DNA from 3 places in the Pseudomonas sp. 14P5.3.2 genome. Region 2 is predicted to be linked to each of the others. Evidence: predicted binding sites of a transcription regulator. Region 2 holds the regulator's gene; each other region holds the start of a gene.
What was found. The regulator FliA, encoded in region 2, starts transcription of late flagellar genes. The targets are predictions, from matches to a motif close to CTAAAGTTTNNNNNNNNNNNGCCGNTAA.
Positions count from the first base shown of each region.

Region 1: a site for FliA is predicted at 4,990-5,017, ahead of motA (flagellar motor stator protein MotA). Genes of this name have one in related genera too.
Region 3: a site for FliA is predicted at 4,549-4,576, ahead of AC27VU_RS23855 (methyl-accepting chemotaxis protein). Genes of this name have one in related genera too.

Region 1 is NZ_JBYOKU010000033.1:43,491-51,096, forward strand. It holds gene rsgA (small ribosomal subunit biogenesis GTPase RsgA) at 1-864, shown strand, start outside; gene AC27VU_RS22715 (TIR domain-containing protein) at 1,077-1,484, shown strand; gene AC27VU_RS22720 (caspase family protein) at 1,487-2,446, shown strand; gene AC27VU_RS22725 (toll/interleukin-1 receptor domain-containing protein) at 2,446-2,937, shown strand; gene motB (flagellar motor protein MotB) at 2,990-4,066, opposite strand; gene motA (flagellar motor stator protein MotA) at 4,070-4,921, opposite strand; gene AC27VU_RS22740 (HDOD domain-containing protein) at 5,088-6,626, shown strand; gene rhdA (thiosulfate sulfurtransferase) at 6,669-7,502, shown strand; gene asd (archaetidylserine decarboxylase) at 7,502-7,606, shown strand, end outside.
Region 2 is NZ_JBYOKU010000021.1:78,050-85,655, reverse strand. It holds gene AC27VU_RS18000 (chemotaxis protein CheA) at 1-1,072, opposite strand, end outside; gene AC27VU_RS17995 (protein phosphatase CheZ) at 1,108-1,896, opposite strand; gene AC27VU_RS17990 (chemotaxis response regulator CheY) at 1,915-2,286, opposite strand; gene fliA (RNA polymerase sigma factor FliA) at 2,453-3,193, opposite strand; gene fleN (flagellar synthesis regulator FleN) at 3,190-4,020, opposite strand; gene flhF (flagellar biosynthesis GTPase FlhF) at 4,134-5,474, opposite strand; gene flhA (flagellar biosynthesis protein FlhA) at 5,486-7,606, opposite strand, start outside.
Region 3 is NZ_JBYOKU010000037.1:13,274-20,879, forward strand. It holds gene AC27VU_RS23830 (SDR family NAD(P)-dependent oxidoreductase) at 1-254, opposite strand, end outside; gene AC27VU_RS23835 (LysR family transcriptional regulator) at 375-1,271, shown strand; gene AC27VU_RS23840 (inorganic phosphate transporter) at 1,390-3,006, opposite strand; partial or broken gene AC27VU_RS23845 (metal ABC transporter ATP-binding protein) at 3,134-3,223, opposite strand; gene AC27VU_RS23850 (transporter) at 3,256-4,278, opposite strand; gene AC27VU_RS23855 (methyl-accepting chemotaxis protein) at 4,691-6,313, shown strand; gene AC27VU_RS23860 (hypothetical protein) at 6,424-6,870, shown strand; gene AC27VU_RS23865 (GAF domain-containing sensor histidine kinase) at 7,004-7,606, opposite strand, start outside.

The DNA of each region.
Region 1 (7,606 bases), on a different contig from region 2:
GTCGAAGTCGAGGCCGTGGACGGCGAACAGGCCGGCCAGGTTTTCCGTTGCCACCTGCGCGCCAACCTGCCGGCACTGGTGACCGGTGATCGGGTGGTCTGGCGCGCCGGCAACCAGGGCATCGGGGTGATCGTCGCGCAACTGCCGCGCAGCACCGAACTCTGCCGCCCGGACAGCCGTGGCCAGCTCAAGCCAGTCGCTGCCAACGTCGACATGATCGTCATCGTCTTCGCACCGCTGCCCGAGCCGCACGCCAACCTGATCGACCGCTACCTGGTCGCCGCCGAACACGCCGGCATCCGCCCGTTGCTGCTGCTGAACAAGTTCGACCTGATCGACGAGCAGAACGCCCCGGCGCTCAACGCGCTGCTGGCGGTGTACCGCACGCTGGGTTATCCGGTGCTGGAAGTCTCCGCGCATCACGGCAACGGCATGGAACAGTTGCAGAAGCAGCTCGACGGCCGCATCAGCGTGTTCGTCGGCCAGTCCGGGGTCGGCAAGTCGTCGCTGGTCAACAGCCTGTTGCCGGAAGTCGAAACCCGTGTCGGCCCGCTGTCGGAGTTGTCCGGTCAGGGCACGCACACCACGACCACCGCGCGCCTGTTCCACTTCCCTGGCGGCGGTGAGCTGATCGACTCCCCGGGTATCCGTGAGTTCGGCCTGGGCCACGTCAGCCGCGCCGACGTCGAAGCCGGCTTCATCGAGTTCAACGACCTGCTCGGCACCTGCCGCTTCCGCGACTGCAAGCACGATCGCGAACCGGGTTGCGCCCTGCTCAAGGCCCTCGAAGATGGCCGCGTGCAGCAGCAACGGATGAACAGCTACCGCTCGATCATCGCCAGCCTGCCGGAAAACGGCTACTAAACATCTGCACCGGCAGCCCCTCGTCCGAGGGCTGCCGGATGTCGGACCACGCCTGACACATCCCCCGACCGTTTAAACGTCAGACCTTTCTGACAGGCCTGCTCGCGCCTGCCTGCAGGACATTTCTCTTTCCGTGCGCAGACCTTGCGGGCACTTTAGAGATGCCTAAATTGGGTTGTTCCTTCGCACCTTCGCGACCTTCGAGGAACCCCATGCAGACCTACCATTTGTTCATCAGCCATTCGTGGAACTACGCCCACGCCCACGACAATCTGGTGCGCCTGCTCGGCGCCAAGGCAGATTTCAGCTTCAAGAATTTTTCCGTGCCGCCGCACAACCCGATCATGGGCGCGCAGACCGACAAGCAGCTCGAGGAAGCCATCGAAAACAAGATTCGTCCGTGCTCGGCGGTGCTGATCATGGCCGGGATGTATTCGACCTACAGCAAGTGGATCAACAAGGAAATCGAGATCGCCAAACGCATGGGCAAAGTGATCATCGCAATCAAGCCGTTCGGCGCCGAGCGCATTTCCACGGTGGTACGTGAGGCGGCACACGCCGAGTGCGCGTGGAACACCAACAGCATCATCGGTGCGATCCGTCAGCACACGGCGGTGTAAACATGCGCAAGGGACTGTTTATCGGCATCAACCACTACGCGCACGTTTCGCCCTTGAGCGGTTGCTGCAACGACGCCATGGCCATGGCGTCCGTGCTGAAGACCGACGCCAACGGTGACCCCAACTTCAAAAACGTGGTGCTGACCTCGGCTGAGGACGACCTTGGTCGAGGCAAGCTCGAAGACCAGATTCGCGAGCTGTTCTCCGGCGACTGCAACGTCGCCCTGCTGTACTTCGCCGGGCACGGCGGCTTCGACAGCGACAACGATGAAGGCATGCTCCTGCCGCAGGACTATCGCAGCGCCAAGGACGGCATCCGCATCAGCGACATTCTCAACTGGGCCGCCAAAGCCACGAAAATCAAAAACAAAGTGATCATCCTCGACTGCTGCCAGAGCGGCGCGGCCGGCGAAGTGCGCGCCTTGCGCAGCGAAAGCAGCGTGGTCGGCGAAGGCATGACCATCCTGACCGCCTGCAAAAAGGAAGAGCCGGCCCTGGAAGGTGCGCAACACGGTGTGTTCACCGGTTTACTGTTGCAGGCCCTGCACGGCGGTGCGGCGAACATCCTCGGCAAGATCACCCCGGGCAGCCTGTATTCCTTCGTCGACAACGCACTCGATGCCTGGGAGCAGCGCCCGGTGTTCAAGACCAACGTCTCGCAGTTCATCTCCCTGCGCGAAGTCTCGCCGCTGATCCCCAAGGAGATCCTGCGCAAACTGCCGGAATGGTTCGCCGAAGCCGAATCGACGTTCCGCCTCGCCCCCAGCTACGAACCCACCGAAGCAACTTTCGACCCGGAGCACGGCGAGGTCTTCGCCCAACTGCAAAAGTGCAACCGCCACAGCCTGATCGAACCGGTCGACGCCGAACACATGTATTACGCGGCCATTCACTCCACTGGCTGCCGTCTCACGGCGCTCGGCGCCTATTACCGCGAACTCGCCATAAAAGGACACTTCTGATGCCCGTATTCATCAGCTACCGCCACATGGATCGCCCGCAGGCCATGGCGATCAATGCCCAATTGATGCAGGCCAACATCAAGACCTACCTCGACGTGCTCGACCCGGAATCGCAGACCACCGACGACATCACCGGGGTCATCACGCGCAACATCACCGAATGCACGCACCTGCTGGCGGTGGTGTCGGAGAAAACCGCGTTGTCGTGGTGGGTGCCGTTCGAAATCGGCGAAGCGACGATCAGCAACCGGCGGATCTGCTCGTTCCGCACCGGGCCGGCGCAACTGCCGGAGTATCTGGACAAGTGGCCGAAGCTGAGCACGCCCACGGATGTCGATTTCTTCATCGAGGCCTATCGCAGCGAAGGCACGATCAAACGCTCGATGACGCTCGACTCGGTGACCGGCAATCAATCGACGCGCAGTGCGAACAAGATCAATGCCGAGATGTTCCATGAGGGGCTGAAGAACCGGATTCGTCGCGGGTTCTGAGGTCAATCGACAGCCACAAAAAAGCCGACATCGCTGTCGGCTTTTTTGTCGGTCACTGCTTCGGCGCGGGCGCCGGTGCGGCGGCTGGTGGAGCCGCCGGCGCTGGTGCCACAGTCCCCGGCACTGCCGGTTTTGGTGCGGCGTCGTCGAACAGGTTCAGGCGTTCACGCAACTCGTGCGCCGGCACTGGTTGCTGATCCGCCGGCAGCGCGTTCGGATCGACCGGCGCTGCCGGAGCGGCGCCGTTCTGGCCTTCGGCGGCGGGCTTGGCCGGTTCGGCACCTTGCGAGCCTTCGATGGCGGCCTGGGCCTTCTTGGTCAGGACCACGATGTCGATGCGGCGGTTGACCGGGTTGAACGGATCTTCCTTGTCGAACAGCGCCGACGAGGCATAACCCACCACCCGCGCCACTTGCCCGTCCGGATAGCTGCCGGCAACCAGTGCACGCCGCGCGGCGTTGGCACGGTTGGCCGAGAGTTCCCAGTTGCCGAAATCGCCGGTGCCGGTATACGGCTTGGCGTCGGTATGGCCACTGATGCTGATCTTGTTCGGCACCGCTTTGATGGTGTCGGCCATGGCCAGCAGGATGTCTTCGAAGTACGGTTTCAGGCGTGCGGAACCTGAGTCGAACATCGGCCGGTTCTCGGCGTCCATGATCTGGATGCGCAAGCCGTTCGGGGTGATCTCGAACAGGATCTGGTCCTTGAACTTCTGCAGTTGCGGGTTCTCGTTGACCTTGTTCTGCAGTTCTTGCAGCAACAGTTCCAGGCGCTCTTTCTCGACCTGCTCGGCCATGCCTTCGACCTGCTCGGTGTCGACCGTGACCTTGTCCGGTTGCGGCTGCGACTTCACTTCAGGGTTGAGGGTGTTTTCCGGCGCCAGGGTCGGCGTGCCGCCCAGATCGATGATGTACGGCGTACCGCTTTCGGAGAAGCCGACCGGATCCTTGAAGTAACCGGCGATGGCGATCTTCTGCTCAGGCGTTGCGGTGGACAGCAGCCACAACACCAGGAAGAACGCCATCATCGCCGTGGCGAAGTCGGCGAAGGCGATTTTCCACGCCCCGCCGTGGTGCCCACCGGCTATGCGCTTGACGCGCTTGATGATTATCGGCTGATTATTTTCCATGGCTTAACGACCGCGAACGGCTTGTTCCAGCTCGGCAAAGCTTGGACGGTGCGCCGGGTACAGAACCTTGCGCCCGAACTCCACGGCCAGCGATGGCGGCATGCCGGAAGCCGACGCCACCAGCGAGGCCTTGATGGCTTCGTAGACGTTCAGTTCTTCCTTGGCATCGTGCGCCAGGGAGTGCGCCAACGGCCCGAAGAAACCGTAGGCCGCGAGAATACCGAAGAAGGTACCGACCAGTGCCGCACCCACGTGCAGGCCGATGGATTTCTGATCGCCCTCACCCAGCGAAGCCATGGTCACCACGATACCCAGTACCGCCGCGACGATACCGAAACCGGGCATGGCGTCAGCGATACCGTTCACCGCATGGGACGGGTGCTCGAGGTCTTCCTTGAGGCTGTAGAGCTCCATGTCGAACAGGCCTTCCAACTCATGCGGAGCCATGTTGCCGGAGGACATGATGCGCAGGTAATCGCAGATGAACGCGGTCATGCGCTCGTCTTTGAGCACGGCCGGGTACTTGGCGAAGATCGGGCTCGCGGCAGCGTCTTCGATGTCGCCTTCGATGGCCATCATGCCTTCGCGGCGGCTCTTGTTGAGGATCTCGTAGATCAGGCCGAGCACTTCCAGATAGAACGTGTGGCTGAAGCGCGAACTGAACATGCTCAGGGATTTCTTGAGCACGTGCATCGTCATGTAACCGGGGTTGGCCTGCAGGAATGCACCGAGGGCCGCACCACCGATGATCATCACCTCGAAAGGCTGGATCAGGGCGGCAATTTTGCCGTGGGAGAGCACGTATCCGCCGAGCACGCTCGCGAATACGACGATGATGCCGATAATTTTAGCCATAGGTAGGAAAGTACTTACTGAGTCGGGTTCAAGGTCATATTCGGAAGTTAAAAAATCTCTTCTTCTACTTATCGGCAAAACTGCGCCAGACTATAGCCAGTTCAGGCGAAAAGCCAATTTAGCCCATGCCGGGCGCGTCTACAGTCAGTGAAGATCTCGTCCAGACATGGCTAATGAAACGAACGTCCCACATGTAAAACCGACCACGCTCGAGGGCTGGGTCAAGCTGCTCGATGGCGTGCGCCTGCCCGTGCCGCAAGAGGCTCACGACAAGGTTTGCCGGGCGATCCGCGACAACCGCAGCTCGCTGCGCGATATCGCCGACCTGATGCAGGACAGTCCCGCGCTGGCCTTGAGCATCATCCGTGAGGCCAATCGTCACACCCTCGGCACGATGACCGCACCGGCGGAAAATCTCGAGGTGGCGATCAACCGTCTGGGCCTTGCGCGTACCGAAGAATTGCTCGCGCGTCTTCCCGTCGAACCGCAGATGCAGATCCCCAAGGCGCTGCGCCAACTGCAGATGATCAGCCAGCACGCCACACAACAGGCCAACGGTTTTTTCGCCAGTCGCCTCGCGCGGCTGTGGCAGGACATTCATTGGGGCAGCCTGTTGTTTCTCTCGCCGTTATGGCCGCTGGCGCTGACGTTTCCAGAATTGCTCGAAGAGTGGGAAGTGCGAGTTATCCACAAGGGCGAATCGGCCCCGGTCGTCGAGAAGCAACTGTTTGGCGTGCGCCTGCTGAAGATCGCCGAGGCACTGGTCCAGGTCTGGCACCTGCCGATCTGGGTGCAGCAAGGCTATAAACTGCTGCTCAGCGAGCAGCGCGAACTGGTGAAAGTGCTGCGCATCGCCCGTGACAGCGAGCATCCGCTGCGCCAGCAGAATCGCCTCGACGACGATCCGACCCTGCGCCGCTGGCTCAACCAACCGGCCAACACCGTGTTGCTGGCCAACGGCCTGGCGCTGTCGGCGCAACAGGCCTGGGACAGTCCGCACAGTGAGCGCTGGCAGTACCTGACCAGCCTTTATCTGCAAATCTCGATGGACGAAGTGCAGCAGCAGTTGCACCAGCAAGCGGCCAACAGTGCGCGCCAGCATGCAATGCCCGATCTGTGGCACCCGGCCGTTTCATTATTATGGCCGTGGGGCACCCATCGGTTGCCGGCCGGGATGCTGCCGGCGGCCGCGCCGAGTGCCGAGGATCTGACTCAATGGCGCCGGCAATGCGCCGAACTGCTGGCCGAGCCGAGCCGCTTCACCAATGCCATGAGCCTGACCGTCGCCGCGCGTGATGCGCTGGTGGCCAGTGGCATGCGCCGGGTGATGATTCTGATGGCCGACCGCACGCAATCGAATCTGCGGGTGCACCGGACCTTCGGTTTGCCGAAGGAAGCCGCCGCGCTGAATTTTGTCGTTAGTCAGAGCAAAGTTCTGCAACGGTTGCTCGCGCAGCAGGCACAGGTGCGGATCAACCCCGAGAACAACGCGCAATTCTCCGCGCTGCTGCCGCAAGGCCTGCGCACGCTGTTCCGCGGCGAGCACCTGTTCCTGCGCTCGCTGGTCAATAACGGCCGGGTGATCATGATCGTCGTCGCCGACCAGGGCGGTGGGCCGTTCGCCGACATCAGCGTGCAGGCTTTCGGCAAAACCGCGCAGTGCATCGAAAAGGCCCTGCACAGCTTTAGCAGCCGTGGCCGATGAGGCTGCGCTACAATCCCCCCCTTTGTGCTCTGGAGACCTCACATGTCTGACTTCTCTGGCTTGCCGCTCGTCATCGAACCGAGCGACCTGCTCCCTCGGCTGGATGCCAGCGAACTGATTCTGGTGGACCTGACCAGTGCCGCCCGCTATACCGAGGGCCATCTGCCAGGCGCACGCTTTGTCGATCCGAAGCGCACCCAGCTCGGCCAGCCGCCGGCGCCGGGATTGCTGCCAGCCAAGGCCGATCTGGAAGCCCTGTTCGGTGAACTGGGCCATCGCCAGGACGCGGTCTACGTGGTCTATGACGACGAAGGCGGTGGCTGGGCCGGACGCTTCATCTGGTTGCTCGACGTGATCGGCCACGACAAGTACCACTACCTCGACGGCGGTCTGCCGGCGTGGCTGGAAGCGGGTATGCCGATGTCGATCCAGGTTCCGCCTGCGGTGGGCGGCCCGGTGGCGCTGACCCTGCACGACGAGCCGACGGCCACCCGCGAATACCTGCAAAGCCGGCTCGGCGCCGCCGATCTGGCGATCTGGGATGCGCGCGGACCGCTGGAGTTTTCGGGCGAGAAGGTGCTGGCTGCCAAGGGCGGACACATTCCCGGCGCGGTCAACTTCGAGTGGACCGCCGGCATGGACAAGGCGCGTCAGTTGCGGATTCGCACGGATATGCCGCAGATCCTCGATGACCTCGGGATCACCAAGGACAAAGAAATCATTACTCACTGCCAGACCCATCACCGGTCGGGCTTCACTTATCTGGTGGCCAAATCCCTCGGTTATCCGCGGGTCAAGGGCTACGCCGGTTCCTGGGGCGAATGGGGCAACCACCCTGATACGCCTGTCGAGATTCAAGGTTCTAAGGACAACTAATGAAAGAGCGTCTGTTTATCCTCAGCCAGTACCTGCTGCCTCATCACTTGCTGTCGCGCCTGGCCGGCTGCGTTGCCGAGTGCCGCGTGCGCTGGTTCAAGAAT
Region 2 (7,606 bases):
CGGCGGCGCGGGCCGGGGCCGGAGCAGCAGCGGCTGCCGGTTTTGGCGTTTCAGTTTTTGGCTCAGGCTTGGGCGCAGCTTTCGGCGCGGCGGCCGGAGCAGCAGCCGCCTTGGCAGCTGGCGCAGCGACTGTCGACGCGGTGCCAGCAGCAGCGGCGCCAACATCGGTGAACTTGCCTTTGCCGTGCAACTCGTCGAGCAGCGATTCGAATTCGTGATCGCTGATCAGATCACTGCCGGCAGCCGCAGCCACCGGAGCGGCTGGCGCAGCCGGTGCCGAGGCGATCGCCGACTCCAGCGCTTCCACGGCAAAATTGCCCTTGCCATGCAACTGATCGAGCAGTGCTTCGAATTCGTCGTCGGTGATGTCCGAGCTGTCACCGGCAGCCGGTGCCGCCGGAGCGGCCGCTGTCGGTGCCACGGCGTCTGGCGCGAACTGGCCCTTGCCGTGCAACTGATCGAGCAACGACTCGAATTCAGCGTCGGTAATTTCATCGCTCGCTGCCGTATCGGCAGTTGGCGCAGGTGCAGCAGCGGCCGGGGCTTCGGCTTCAGCCTTGACGGCGTTCAGCGAATCCAGCAGCTGTTCAAATTCGTTATCGGTGATGTCGCCGGAATCGCCTTCGACAACCAGCTCTTCGATCATCTCGGCCACTGGCGAAGCCGGGGCTTCGTCCGCCGATTGCGGTTCGGCCAGACGCGCCAGCGCGGCCAGCAGTTCCGGGGTTGCAGCAGTGATCGGTGCACGTTCACGGACTTCGCTGAACATGCTGTTCACCGCGTCCAGTGCTTCAAGCACCACGTCCATCAGTTCTGCATCAACGCGACGCTCACCCTTGCGCAGGATGTCGAACACGTTTTCGGCGATGTGACAGCACTCCACCAGCTCATTGAGCTGAAGGAAGCCGGCGCCCCCTTTTACAGTGTGGAAACCGCGAAAAATTGCGTTGAGCAGATCTGCGTCATCCGGGCGGCTTTCCAGCTCGACCAGTTGCTCGGACAGTTGCTCAAGAATCTCGCCGGCCTCAACCAGGAAATCCTGAAGGATCTCTTCATCGGCGCCGAAGCTCATTAATGGGGTGCTCCTACAGGTCTAAAAACCTAAACTCAAAATCCAAGGCTGGATAACAAATCGTCCACATCGTCCTGACCGGACACAACGTCTTCTCGTTTATCGGCATGAATCTGCGGACCTTCACCCTGCGAGAGATGTTTTTGTGGATCTTTTTCTGCAAGCATCGCAGCACGGTCGTGTTCGATGCCCGCAAAGCGGTCCACCTGACTGGCCATGAGTACGAGTTTGAGCAAATTGCTTTCGACTTCGGTGACCAACTGGGTCACACGCTTGATCACCTGACCGGTGAGGTCCTGGTAATCCTGAGCCAGCAGGATGTCGTTCAGGTTGCTCGACACCGCACGGTTGTCCGTGCTGCTGCGTGACAGAAAACCGTCGACCCGGCGCGCCAGTTCGCGGAACTCTTCAGCCCCGACTTCGCGACGCATGAAGCGCCCCCAATCGGTGCTCAAGGCCTGAGCTTCTTCAGCCAGGCCATTGACCACCGGCGTGGCGCTTTCCACCAGATCCATGGTGCGGTTGGCCGCGGCTTCGGTCAGCTTGACCACATAGCCCAAGCGTTCGGTGGCGTCGGTGATTTGCGACACTTCCTCGGCCTGCGGCATGTGCGGATCGATATGGAAGTTGACGATCGCACTGTGCAGTTCGCGTGTGAGCTTGCCCACTTCCTGATACAGGCCGCGGTCACGGGTCTGATTGAGCTCATGGATCAGTTGCACAGCGTCGCCGAACCTGCCTTTTTCAAGGCTTTCGACCAGTTCGACCGCGTGTTTTTTCAGGGTCGACTCGAAATCGCCCTGTGAAGATTCGTTATGCTCCATAGCTCCCCCGCGCGTTCATCAGCCGATGCGTTCGAAAATCTTCTCGATTTTGTCTTTCAACGCCTGAGCCGTGAAAGGTTTGACCACATAGCCGTTCACACCAGCCTGAGCAGCCTCGATGATTTGCTCGCGCTTGGCTTCAGCGGTCACCATCAGCACGGGCAGATGCTTGAGTTTTTCATCGGCACGCACGTGGCGCAGCAAGTCGATACCGGTCATGCCCGGCATGTTCCAGTCCGTTACCAGAAAGTCGATGCTGCCGCTGTTGAGCACCGGAATGGCGGTAGTGCCATCGTCGGCCTCGACGGTGTTGGTGAACCCAAGATCCCGCAGCAGGTTCTTGATGATCCGCCGCATCGTTGAGAAGTCATCAACGATGAGGATTTTCATGTCTTTGTTCAATTCGACCTCCAAGCAGTCTTAAACGCGCCCAGCACCTGGACGCGCCACTTCAATCAATCGGCGCAGCACTCGAAGACTGTCTGGAGCACAACAGAGCAAGACCGGTGCCGTTCATCACCGCACCAGCCTCGTTCGCAGTGTCCCCACACTGCCTTCAGCGCGCTCGCCACTCCCCCAAACGCCCCCGCAAACGGGCCGCGCACTGGCTGTGTAACTGGCTGACCCGCGATTCACTGACGCCAAGGACTTCACCGATCTCCTTGAGGTTCAGCTCTTCGTCGTAGTACAGCGCCAACACCAGTCGCTCACGCTCCGGCAAATTGGCAATCGCGTCCGCCAGCGCCGCCTGGAAGCGTTCATCTTCCAGATCGCGTGACGGCTCAAGATGAGCACTGGCGCCATCCTCGTGCAGCCCTTCGTGTTCGCCGTCCTGCAACAGGTCGTCGAAACTGAACAGCCGGCTGCCCAGGGTGTCATTCAAAATCCCGTAGTAATCGTCGAGACTCAATTGGAGTTCGGCCGCAACCTCGTGATCTTTAGCGTCACGGCCGGTTTTAGCTTCAATTGCGCGAATTGCGTCACTGACCATACGGGTGTTGCGGTGAACCGAGCGCGGTGCCCAATCCCCTTTGCGTACTTCGTCGAGCATCGCGCCGCGGATCCGGATGCCCGCGTACGTTTCGAAACTGGCGCCTTTGCTGGCGTCGTATTTGGTCGAGACTTCGAGCAGGCCGATCATCCCGGCCTGAATCAGGTCTTCAACCTGCACACTCGCCGGCAAGCGCGCCAGCAGGTGATAGGCAATGCGCTTGACCAGTGGCGCGTAACGCTCGATCAACTCGTACTGCGCGTCACGTGCCGACTTCTTGTAGTAGTTCATACCGCTGGCGGTCATAGCACAGGCCCTGCCGTTTGCTGCACGAGGCGCTCGACGAAAAACTCCAGGTGGCCACGCGGGTTGGCAGGCAGCGGCCAGGTATCGACCTTCTGCGCGATCGCCTTGAACGCCAGCGCGCACTTGGAACGCGGGAAGGCTTCATAGACCGCTCGCTGCTTCTGCACTGCCTTGCGCACGCTTTCGTCGTACGGCACCGCGCCGACGTATTGTAAGGCGACGTCGAGGAAGCGATCCGTGACCTTGGTCAACTTGGCGAACAGGTTGCGCCCTTCCTGCGGGCTCTGCGCCATGTTGGCCAGCACGCGGAAGCGGTTCATGCCGTAGTCGCGGTTGAGCAGTTTGATCAGCGCGTAGGCGTCGGTGATCGAGGTCGGCTCGTCGCAGACCACCAGCAACACTTCCTGCGCGGCGCGGACAAAACTGACTACCGAGTCACCAATACCCGCAGCGGTGTCGATCACCAGCACATCGAGGTTGTCGCCGATGTCGCTGAAGGCCTGAATCAGACCGGCGTGTTGTGCCGGGCTCAGGTGCACCATGCTCTGGGTGCCGGAAGCGGCCGGCACGATGCGGATCCCGCCGGGGCCCTGCAACAGCACGTCGCGCAGCTCACAGCGGCCTTCGATGACATCGGCCAAAGTGCGTTTGGGGGTCAGTCCCAGCAGAACGTCGACGTTCGCCAGCCCCAGATCGGCGTCCAGCAGCATGACCCGACGGCCAAGCTCTGCCAGCGCCAGAGACAAGTTCACTGACACGTTAGTCTTGCCGACGCCACCTTTGCCGCCGGTCACCGCGATCACCTGTACGGGATGCATGCTGCCCATGTTATTTCTTTACCTTGTCTTGCATAGACGGAGGCCACATTACTGGCTGCGCGTTCTCAACCGGAACAATGCATGGCAGACCATCGATGTAGGTACAAAAACTGTTCATTACCTCAGCCAACCTGCTTGGTCGGGCTGTGGTAGATATCAGCGAACATGTCAGCCATGGCTTCTTCGCTGGGTTCTTCCTGCATTTGCACGCTGACGGCGCGGCTGACCAATTGATGACGGCGCGGCAGATGCAGATCATCCGGAATCCGTGGGCCGTCGGTCAGGTAGGCGACCGGCAGTTCATGACTGATCGCCAGGCTCAACACTTCGCCAAGGCTGGCCGTCTCATCCAGTTTAGTCAGGATGCAGCCGGCAAGCCCGCAACGCTTGTAACTGTGATAAGCGGCGGTTAGAACCTGTTTCTGGCTGGTGGTTGCCAGCACCAGATAATTTTTTGAACGGATGCCACGCCCGGCCAGACTTTCCAGCTGCATGCGCAGTGCCGGATCGCTGGCCTGCAGGCCGGCGGTATCGATCAGCACCACGCGTTTGCGCAGCAGCGGGTCGAGTGCCTGCACCAGCGACTGGCCCGGATCGACGTGCGTAACCGGCACATTGAGAATCCGCCCCAGGGTCTTGAGTTGTTCCTGGGCGCCGATACGGAAACTGTCCATGCTGACCAGCGCGACATTCTGCGCGCCGTACTTGAGCACGTAACGCGCCGCGAGTTTGGCCAGGGTGGTGGTCTTGCCCATGCCGGCCGGGCCGACCATGGCAATCACCCCGCCCTCTTCCAGCGGCTCGACTTCTGGCACGGCAATCATTCGCGCCAGGTGCGCGAGCAGCATGCGCCAGGCCTGACGCGGTTCTTCGATGTCGGTGATCATCGCCAACAGGTCGCGCGACAACGGTCCGGACAGACCGATACGTTGCAGACGGCGATACAGATTGGCTTGTGCCGGACGGCTGCCTTGCAGCTGATTCCAGGCCAGGGTGCCGAGCTGCACTTCCATCAGCTCACGCAGACTGTTCAATTCGAAACGCATCGAATCCAGCGCACGCGGATCGATGCCGGCGGACGACTGGGCAGGCGCCGGCGCCGGACGCGCCGGGGCGGCGTAAGTCGGTTCGCTCAACGGTTCGGCAGCGGTCAGCGGCAGGCCTGCCGTCAACGGCAGCCCGGCGAACAACTGGCGATTGGTGTTGCCGTCGGCTTCGCCACGCAGGCTCAGTTCGGCCTGGGCGGTAACGATGCGCGACTGGGTCTTGCGCAGCTCGTCCTCGAGTTCCATGTTCGGAACCCGTGGCGCCAGCGCCGACAATTTGTAATCCAGCGCCGCCGTCAGCTCGACGCCGCCGGCAATGCGGCGGTTGCCAATGATGGCGGCATCAGCGCCCAGCTCATCACGAACCAGCTTCATGGCCTGACGCATATCGGCGGCGAAAAAACGCTTAACTTGCATAAACCACTACCTCAGCCGTTGGGCCCTACTGTCGCAACGATGGTCACTTGCTTGTTGTCCGGAATTTCCTGGTAGGCCAGCACGTGCAGCCCTGGGACTGCGAGGCGGCCGAAACGCGAAAGCATCGCGCGTATCGGGCCTGCTACCAACAGGATCACCGGTTGACCTTGCATTTCCTGGCGCTGCGCCGCTTCGATGAGCGAACGCTGCAGCTTCTCGGCCATGCTTGGCTCCAGCAGAACGCCCTCTTCAGAGCCTTGTCCTGCCTTCTGCAGACTATTGAGCAATATTTGTTCCAACCTTGGTTCCAAGGTGATCACAGGCAGCTCGGAGTCAGTGCCTACAATGCTTTGGACGATGGCGCGGGATACCCCGACGCGTACTGCGGCCACCAAAGCGGCGGTATCTTGACTCTTGGCGGCGTTGTTGGCGATGGCTTCGGCAATGCTGCGGATATCGCGCACCGGCACATGTTCGGCCAGGAGCGCCTGCAGCACTTTGAGCAACTGCGACAGCGACACCACCCCCGGTACCAGCTCTTCAGCCAGTTTCGGCGAGCTTTTGGCCAGCAATTGCATGAGTTGCTGCACTTCTTCGTGGCCGATCAGCTCGCTGGAGTGCTTGTACAGAATCTGGTTCAAGTGCGTCGCGACCACGGTACTGGCGTCGACCACGGTGTAACCGAGCGATTGCGCCTGCGCACGCTGGCTGACTTCAATCCACACCGCCTCCAGACCAAAAGCCGGATCTTTGGCGGTAATGCCGTTGAGCGTGCCGTAGACCTGCCCCGGGTTGATCGCCAGTTCGCGATCCGGGTAGATCTCGGCTTCGGCGAGGATCACCCCCATCAGGGTCAGGCGATAGGCGCTCGGCGCCAGATCGAGGTTGTCGCGAATATGCACCGTCGGCATCAGGAAGCCCAGATCCTGCGAGAGCTTCTTGCGCACGCCCTTGATCCGCGCCAGCAACTGACCACCCTGATTGCGATCCACCAGCGGGATCAGGCGATAGCCGACTTCCAGACCGATCATGTCGATCGGCGTCACGTCATCCCAGCCCAGCTCCTTGGTTTCCATGGCGCGGGCCGGCGACGGCAGCAGTTCCTGTTGACGCTGAACCTCTTGCAGCGCCTGCACCTTGGCGACGTTCTGCTTCTTCCAGAACAGGTACGCGCCACCGGCAGCCAGCGCAGCCATGCTCAGGAACGAGAAGTGCGGCATGCCCGGAACGAGGCCCATCACGGCCATCAAACCAGCGGCCACCGCCAGGGCTTTGGGCGAGGCGAACATCTGGCGATTGATCTGTTTGCCCATGTCTTCCGAACCGGAAGCACGGGTCACCATGATCGCTGCCGCTGTCGATAACAACAGTGATGGCAATTGCGCCACCAAACCGTCACCAATGGTCAGCAAGGCGTAAACCTTGCCCGCGTCGGCGAAGGTCATGTTGTGCTGGAAGATACCGACGGCCATACCGCCAATGAGGTTGATGAACAGAATCAGCAGGCCGGCGATGGCGTCACCACGGACGAACTTGCTCGCACCGTCCATCGAACCGTAGAACTCGGCCTCTTGCGCGACTTCCTGACGGCGCAGCTTCGCCTGGTTCTGGTCGATCAGCCCAGCGTTGAGGTCGGCGTCGATTGCCATTTGTTTGCCGGGCATTGCATCGAGGGTGAAGCGCGCGCTCACCTCGGAAATCCGCCCGGCACCCTTGGTCACCACGACGAAGTTGATGATCATCAGGATCGCGAACACCACGATACCGACCACGTAGTTACCGCCGATCACCACCTCACCGAAGGCCTGGATCACCTTACCGGCAGCGGCGTGGCCATCCTGACCGTGGAGCATCACCACCCGCGTCGAGGCCACGTTCAACGCCAGCCGCAGCAGCGTCGCCACCAGCAGAATGGTCGGGAACACCGCAAAATCCAGCGGCCGCAGCGCGTACACGCAGACCAGCAGGACGACAATCGACAGCGCAATGTTGAAGGTGAAAAACACGTCCAGCAGGAACGGCGGCACCGGCAACATCATCATGGCCAGCATGACCAGCAGCAACAACGGCACGCCCAGATTGCCTCGACTGAGGTCGGCAATGTTCGAGCGTGCGCTGTTGATTAACTGAGA
Region 3 (7,606 bases), on a different contig from region 2:
GGACGCTCCAGTTGCTGCAGCGCTTGCGCAACCCGCGAGGCGAAATCGGCAAAGGTTTCGCTGCGGCCGACGTCCAGTTGCAGCATCACGGCTTTGGCGCCGCGTTGTTCCAGTTCTGTAACCAGTGCCTGGGCTTCATCGGCGCGGCTGTTGTAGGTGCCGATGATGTCCACGCCCTGCGCGGCGAGGTGCAGTGCGGCGTTCTTGCCAAGGCCTCGGCTGGCGCCGGTGATCAATGCGATTTTGCGGCTCATGTGAAATCCTCGATTGCGGTGAGTGGTGATGAGCAAAGTTTATTTATCCGCCATTGGGTGATAAACAGACTGAAACCGGAATCACTGATCGACTCCGCCGAACAATCAACGGGTGTCCTGATGAACAAACTGGAACTGCTGCGCACCTTCGTCCGGGTCAGCGAACTGTCGAGTTTCACCCTCGCCGGGGAGAGTCTCGGGCTGCCACGCTCGACCGTGTCCGAGCACGTTCAGGCCCTGGAAACCCTACTCGGCACACGCTTGCTGCAACGCACCACGCGCAAAGTGCAGGCGACTCAGGACGGCCTGGTGCTGTACGAACGCAGCAAGGATCTGCTGTCGCACATGGACGAGATCGAGGGTCTGTTTCGTCAGGATCCGGCATCGCTCATCGGGCGGATTCGCGTCGACATGCCGAACATTCTCTCGCGCCGCTTGATCATGCCGCTGCTGCCTGAGTTCATGGCGCGCCACCCGAATCTGGAATTGGAGATCAGCAGCACCGACCGCCGCGTCGATCTGCTCAGCGAGGGCTTCGATTGCGTGGTGCGCATTGGCGCGCAGCCGGATCAGTCGGTGGTGGCGCGGCATCTGGGCGACTTTCCGATGATCAACTGCGCCAGCCCCGCTTACCTCGAACGCCATGGCGTACCGCAGACGCTGGAGGATCTGGCGCAGCATCGGCTGGTGCATTACGTCGGCGTGCTCGGGTCGCGTTCCGAAGGCTTTGTGTATGAACAGGACGGACAGGTGCGGCGCCTGCCGATGGCCGGCAGTGTCACGGTCAACAGCACCGATGCCTATGAGTCGGCGTGCCTTGGCGGTTTCGGCCTGATCCAGGTGCCGCGCACCGGCATGCAGCCGCATCTGGACAATGGTGAACTGCTGACTGTGCTGCCGCAATTCACGGCGCCGGCGATGGGCATTTCAATCCTGTATGCGCGGCAACGGCACTTGCCGCTGCGGGTGCGGGTGTTCATGGATTGGTTGGGGGAGGTGATTCGTTCGACGCTCTAGCCAACAACACAAATCCAAATGTAGGAGCTGCCGAAGGCTGCGATCTTTTGATTTTGCTTTTTAAAAACAAGATCAAAAGATCGCAGCGTGCCGCAGCTCCTACAGGGGATTTGTGGGGTCAGAAAATCTGGGTGAACAGCCAGTACAGGCTGCCCGACAGCAGAATCGCCGCCGGCAAGGTCAGCACCCACGCCATCAGCAGATTGCGGATGGTCTTCATCTGCAAACCACCGCCATTGGCAACCATGGTCCCGGCCACGCCCGATGACAGCACGTGAGTGGTCGACACCGGTAAACCGAACATGTCCGCCGCGCCGATGGTCAGCATCGCCACGGTTTCCGCCGAGGCGCCTTGGGCGTAAGTCAGGTGGGTCTTGCCGATCTTCTCGCCGACCGTCACCACAATGCGTTTCCAGCCGACCATGGTGCCGAGGCCCAGGGCGATGGCCACGGCGATCTTTACCCACAGCGGAATGAAGCGCGTGGCGTTGTCGATCTGCTGCTTGAACAGCTGCAGTTTGTCAGTGGTGTCGGCGTCGAAGTTGCCGACCTTGTTCTTGTCCATCAGGCGGATGCTTTCGCTGGCCAGGTACATGTCATTACGCACGTTGCCCATGGCTTCGGCCGGGACTTTCGACAGCGAGCCATAGCCTTTGACCTCTTCGCCAATGTGTCCGGTGAGGGCGGCGAGGGCGGGGATCAGTTGCGGGGTGGCTTGCTTGCTGCGCACGTAATCGGACAGCACCGGGCGCGGATCGACCGGGGCTGGCAGCGGGGTATTTTTCACCAGCGCTTGCTGGGTGACTTCGGCGACGGCAGCGAATTGCAACGCCTGATCGGCCGGCATGGTGCGGTTCAAGGCGTAGGCCATCGGCAAGGTGCCGACCAGAATCAGCATGATCAGGCCCATGCCTTTCTGCCCGTCGTTGGAGCCGTGGGCGAACGACACGCCGGTGCAGGTGGCGATCAGCAAACCGCGAATCCACCACGGTGGCGGGTTGTTGCCTTCCGGCGCCTTATACAGCGCGCGATTCTTGATGAAGGCACGCATGGCCAGCAGCAACAGCGCCGCACAGCCGAAGCCCACCAACGGCGACAGCAGCAGGGCGTAACCGATCTTAGTCGCCTGCGCCCAGTCCACGCCGCTGGTGCCGTCGCGCCCGTGCATCAAGGCATTGGCGACGCCGACGCCGATGATCGAACCGATCAGCGTGTGGGAAGAGGAGGCCGGCAGGCCCAGCCACCAGGTGCCGAGGTTCCACAGGATCGCCGCGATCAACAGGGCGAAGATCATCGCGAAACCGGCGGACGAACCGACCTGCAGAATCAGCTCCACCGGCAGCAGGGCGATGATGCCGAACGCCACCGCGCCGCTGGACAACAGCACCCCGAGGAAATTGAAGAACCCCGACCAGACCACCGCCACATTTGGCGGCAGCGAGTGGGTGTAAATCACTGTCGCGACCGCGTTGGCGGTGTCGTGGAAACCGTTGACGAACTCAAAGCCCAGCGCAATCAGCAGCGCCACGCCGAGCAGCAGAAACGGGGTCCAGGTGGTGACGGTGGTGCCCAGCTCATGCATGTCGTGCATCAGGCTGTAAGCGGTGAACAGCATCCCCATGGCGAGCACCGCGAAGAACACCACGTAAGTGAACGGCCCGGGTTTTTTATCAAGTGCCGGCCGGCCGCCGTGGGCGGACGTGGGGCGGGCGGCGGTCAGGGAGGGAGTAGCCATGAGCGGACAATCCTGAGCGAGGGAAGGAGTGTCGGTCATGATCGTTGCTAAATATTACAGAGAGACTGCGGCAGGTCAGTGTTTGGGTTTTTAGCTCCACCACTGATCTGAAGGCTGAAGCAGATCCCTGTGGGAGCGAGCTTGCTCGCGAAAGCGGTGTGTCATTCAACAATGATGGTGCCTGATATTCCGTTTTCGCGAGCAAGCTCGCTCCCACAGGGGAACTGTGCTGGACATCAAGTTTGGTGGTTAGTAATCCCCACGTTTGCGAAACGCCCAACGCCCGGCAATCGCGGTAAACGTCACCACCAGCGCCACCAGAATCCAGAACCCCTCCGGATCACCTGCCAGCGGCACGCCCCCCACGTTCATCCCGAAGAAACCGGCGATGATGTTGATCGGCAGCGCCAGCACCGTGACCACGGTCAGGGTGAACAGGGTGCGGTTGCTCTGTTCGTTGAGGTTGGCGGCGATTTCTTCCTGGAGCAGTTTGATGCGCTCGCCGAGGGCGGTGAGGTCGTTGATGATCAGCGCGAACTCCTCGGTGGATTTGCGCAGCTCCTTGACGTCCTCCTTCTGCAGCCACGGCGGCGGACGGTTGAGCAGGCGCAGCAGCGAACCCGGCTCCAGCGCCAGCAGCCGTTGCAGGCGCACCAGCACCCGACGATTGGCGCCGAGTTCGGCGCGGTTGGTCGACAGGCGTGAGGAGAGCAATTCGTCCTCGACCTGATCGACGCTCATGCTGGTCTTGCGCACGATCTGCGTCAGCACTTCGCCCTGATCGCGCAACAAGTGCACCAGCAGTTCCGACGGCGAGCGAAAGCATTCGCCGGCCTTCACCGACGAACGCAATTTGTCCACCGAGTGCAGCGGTTGCAGGCGTGCGCTGACGATCAGTTTGCTGCGCACGCAAACCCACAGCGTCGACACGTCCGAGGAAACCATGCTGCTGAGGTTGAACACCACGTCGTTGACCACTGCCAATAACGCCGAGTCGACGTGCTCAATGCGTGTCGAACGCGAACCTTCGTGCAGCGCCTCGAAAAACTCTTCGGGCAATTGCAGATGACTTTTCATCCAGCGCTCGCACGCGGCGTGCGCCAGGTTCAGGTGCAGCCAGAGGAATTCATCACTGTCGCTGTCGTCTTGCAGACAACGCAGGGCGGTCGCTGAGTCGACTTCGCGGCCACGTTCACCGGGACGAAAACGGAAGCCGTAAAGCAAACCGAACAAATCAGGATCGCGATGACTGATATCGAGGCTGTGATTCATGGAGGCTCGCTGCGAGGAGGGGGTGTCGGTCGCGGAATGGCAGGTTCACTGAGCCGCATCATCGCAATCACGCATGACGCTTGTGTGACTGCAAAATGACAGTGATCGTGATCATTACCGGCAATCCTGTGGGAGGGGGCTTGCTCCCGAATGCGGATGATCATTGAGTGATGATGTGGATGACACGCCGCTTTCGCGAGCAAGCCCGCTCCCACCCTGTGCCATGGTCGATCACAGTCTCTTAATTCACCTACCAATGGTCGGATTTTCTTCAAGAAGCGCTCTGGTACGCCGATCACGCTTAGGTTACGTTGCGCGCGCTTGGCCATGAGCCAAGGCTCGCCGACACGGATGTCCGGCAAAATTCCACGCCTTACCGGGCGTGCCTCATCCCTGTCCTGAGTATCTCGCGATGCTGCAAAAATCCCTGAGAGCACAAATTCTCGCCCTGCTGAGCGGCAGCCTGCTGGCGATGCTGTTGATCGCACTGGCCTGCTTTCACTTCCTGTCCAACGGCGTGCAGAACTACAGCCAGTTGATCGCCGGCCCGTTGCACACCTCGCAACTGATCGACGAGGCCAACCTGCAATTCAAGGTGCAGGTGCAGGAATGGAAAAACGTCTTGCTGCGCGGCAAGCAACCGGCGGACCTGGCCAAGTACTGGGGCCAGTTCGAAGATCGTCAGCGCGATGTGCAGAACATTCTCGGTGAACTGGCCGGCCAGAAAGGCCTTGAGCCGGCGCTGAAAACCCGCATCGAACGTCTGCGTGAAGAGCACCGCCAACTCGGCAGCGCCTACCAGAAAGGCCGCGATGCCTACGTCGCTGCCGGTGGCGATCCAACGGCTGGCGACAGCGCCGTCAAAGGCGTGGACCGCGCCACCAGCGATCAGATGAGCGAACTGGTGGCCGAGTTGCGCAAGCAGGGTGATGTGTTGTCGGCCAGCATCAGCGAAAGCGCCGACCGTACTGTGTTGCTGGGGATTCTGGTGATGCTCGGTTCCGGTCTGCTGATCGGTTTGCTGAGCCTGTGGCTGGTCAACCGCAACCTGATCGACCCGATCCGCAAGCTGATCGATTACGTCACCCAATTGAGCCGTGGGCGCCTCGCCGAACGCGTCGCCAACGACCGTCAGGACGAGTTGGGCAACCTTGCCGCTGCGGCGAATACCCTGCGTGATTTTCTCGCCGAAACCTTCACCCAACTGCAACGCAGCGCCAGTGATCTGGACAGCGCCAGCGGCGAGCTGAACGCCATCGCTACAACCATGGCCGGCGGTACCAACGAGCAGTTCAACCGCACCGATCAGGTGGCCACGGCAATGAACGAAATGTCCGCCACCGCCCAGGAAGTGGCCCGGCATGCCGCCGATGCGGCGCGGGCTGCCGACGATGCCGACCAGTCCGCCCAGCAGGGTGAAAAGGTCATGCAGAGCACCATCCACAGCATCACCCGGATGCGTGGCGAAATCGCCAACACCGCAGAGGTGATCCGTCGTCTGGAAGCCGACAGCGGGCGCATCGGCAAGGTGCTGGAAGTGATTCGCGGCATCGCCGAACAGACCAACCTGCTCGCGCTCAACGCAGCGATTGAAGCGGCACGGGCCGGCGAGGCCGGGCGTGGTTTTGCGGTGGTCGCCGACGAGGTGCGCAACCTGGCGCAGCGTACGGCGGAGTCGATCATCGAGATCAACCAGATCATTCAGAACGTGCAGACCGGTGCCGTGGACGCGGCGCAAGCGATCGAAAGCGGTCAGACGCGCAGCGACGAAAGTGTCGAGCAAGTGACCCAGGCCGGCGCCATGCTGGAGCGCATCACCCACGCCGTGGAAGCGATCCGCGACATGAACCGCCAGATTGCCACTGCTGCCGAAGAGCAAACCTCGGTGGCCGAAGACATCTCGCGCAACCTGACCGAGATCACCTCGATCGCCAGCACCAACCTCAACAGCGTGCAGCGCACCGAAAGCGCCAGCCAGAACCTGCATGGCCTGTCCGGGCAACTCAATGAAGTCACCGCGCGCCTGAGCGCCTGACGTCAGCCGACGTGTACCGGTTCGGTTACCGAGTCGGTACACAGTCGATCTCAAATCCGTGCGACTGCCGCCGATGGCCGGTTATCTATAACCGGCATTGGAGCCATCCCATGGTCAGCATCACCTCTGTTTCAATCAATCAGACCGTCACCACCGCCACCAGCAAAACCAAGATCAGCGACGCCAGTGACGACACCTCAACCAGTGCAACCAGCAGCGCGGGCGTCAGTGCCGATACCAGCAAAGTGGCGGCCGGCGGGGGCGCGGCTCCGGCGGGCGACAGCAGTTCCGACAGCAGCGGTGAGTCGGATTCGGTGAAAGAACTGCGCAAGCAGATCGCCGAGCTGCAAAAGCAATTGCAGGAACAGCAGCAGGCGCTGCAAGCGGCTCAGGCCAAGCAGGAAGACGCTGATGCCAAGGCTGCCGACGTGGCCTCCGCCGAGTCGCAAATCTCCAGCACCTCGGCGTCGTTGCAGACCGCGACGGCGGCGTTGTTGCAGGCGTTGCAGGATTCCGGGTCGAGCAGCTCGGGTTCGCTGGTCAGCACGTCGGCCTGACAACTGCGAACCACTGCAGAACCAATGTGGGAGCGAGCTTGCTCGCGAAAGCGGTGTGCCAGTCGCCTCATGTGTGGCAGACACAACAGCTTCGCGAGCAAGCTCGCTCCCACAGGGATCCAAGGTGTGCTTTTCAGGCAGTGGGCAGGCTGAAGGTGAACAGCGTGCCGCTTTGGGCGGTGGACGCGACATGCAAGCGCCCGCCGTGGGACTGGGCGATCTGGCTGGCGATGTACAGACCCAGCCCGAGGCCGGCCTGGGGCGCGCTGCCGGCAGGGCGCGAGTAGGGGTGGAACAGGTGCGGCAGGACCGCATCGGGAATATGCCCCTGATTTTTCACCGCCAGCATCAACGCACCTTGCTCGACCTGAGCGATGACTTCGATATCCCCGGTCGGGTCGCCATGGGCCACGGCATTGGCCAGCAGATTCGACAGCAGCTGGGCAATCCGTCCACGGTCGCAGCGCACACCCTGCAAGTCGCCAATGGACGCACTGATCGTACGTCCGGGATGCACGTTGCGGATCTCCGTCACCACCTGCTGCACCGCTTCGGTCAGGTCCGTGCAGGGCTGGATATCCACCGGAATGCCTTTGCCCAATCGTCCGCGAGCAAAGTCGAGTACGTCATCCACCAGCCGCGTCGCCCGTTGCGCACTGCCGAGGATATTACGCACCCGCACCTCGATGGCCGGATCCGGGTGCTTGCGCAGAAGCATTTCGGCGCCGGCGCTGAT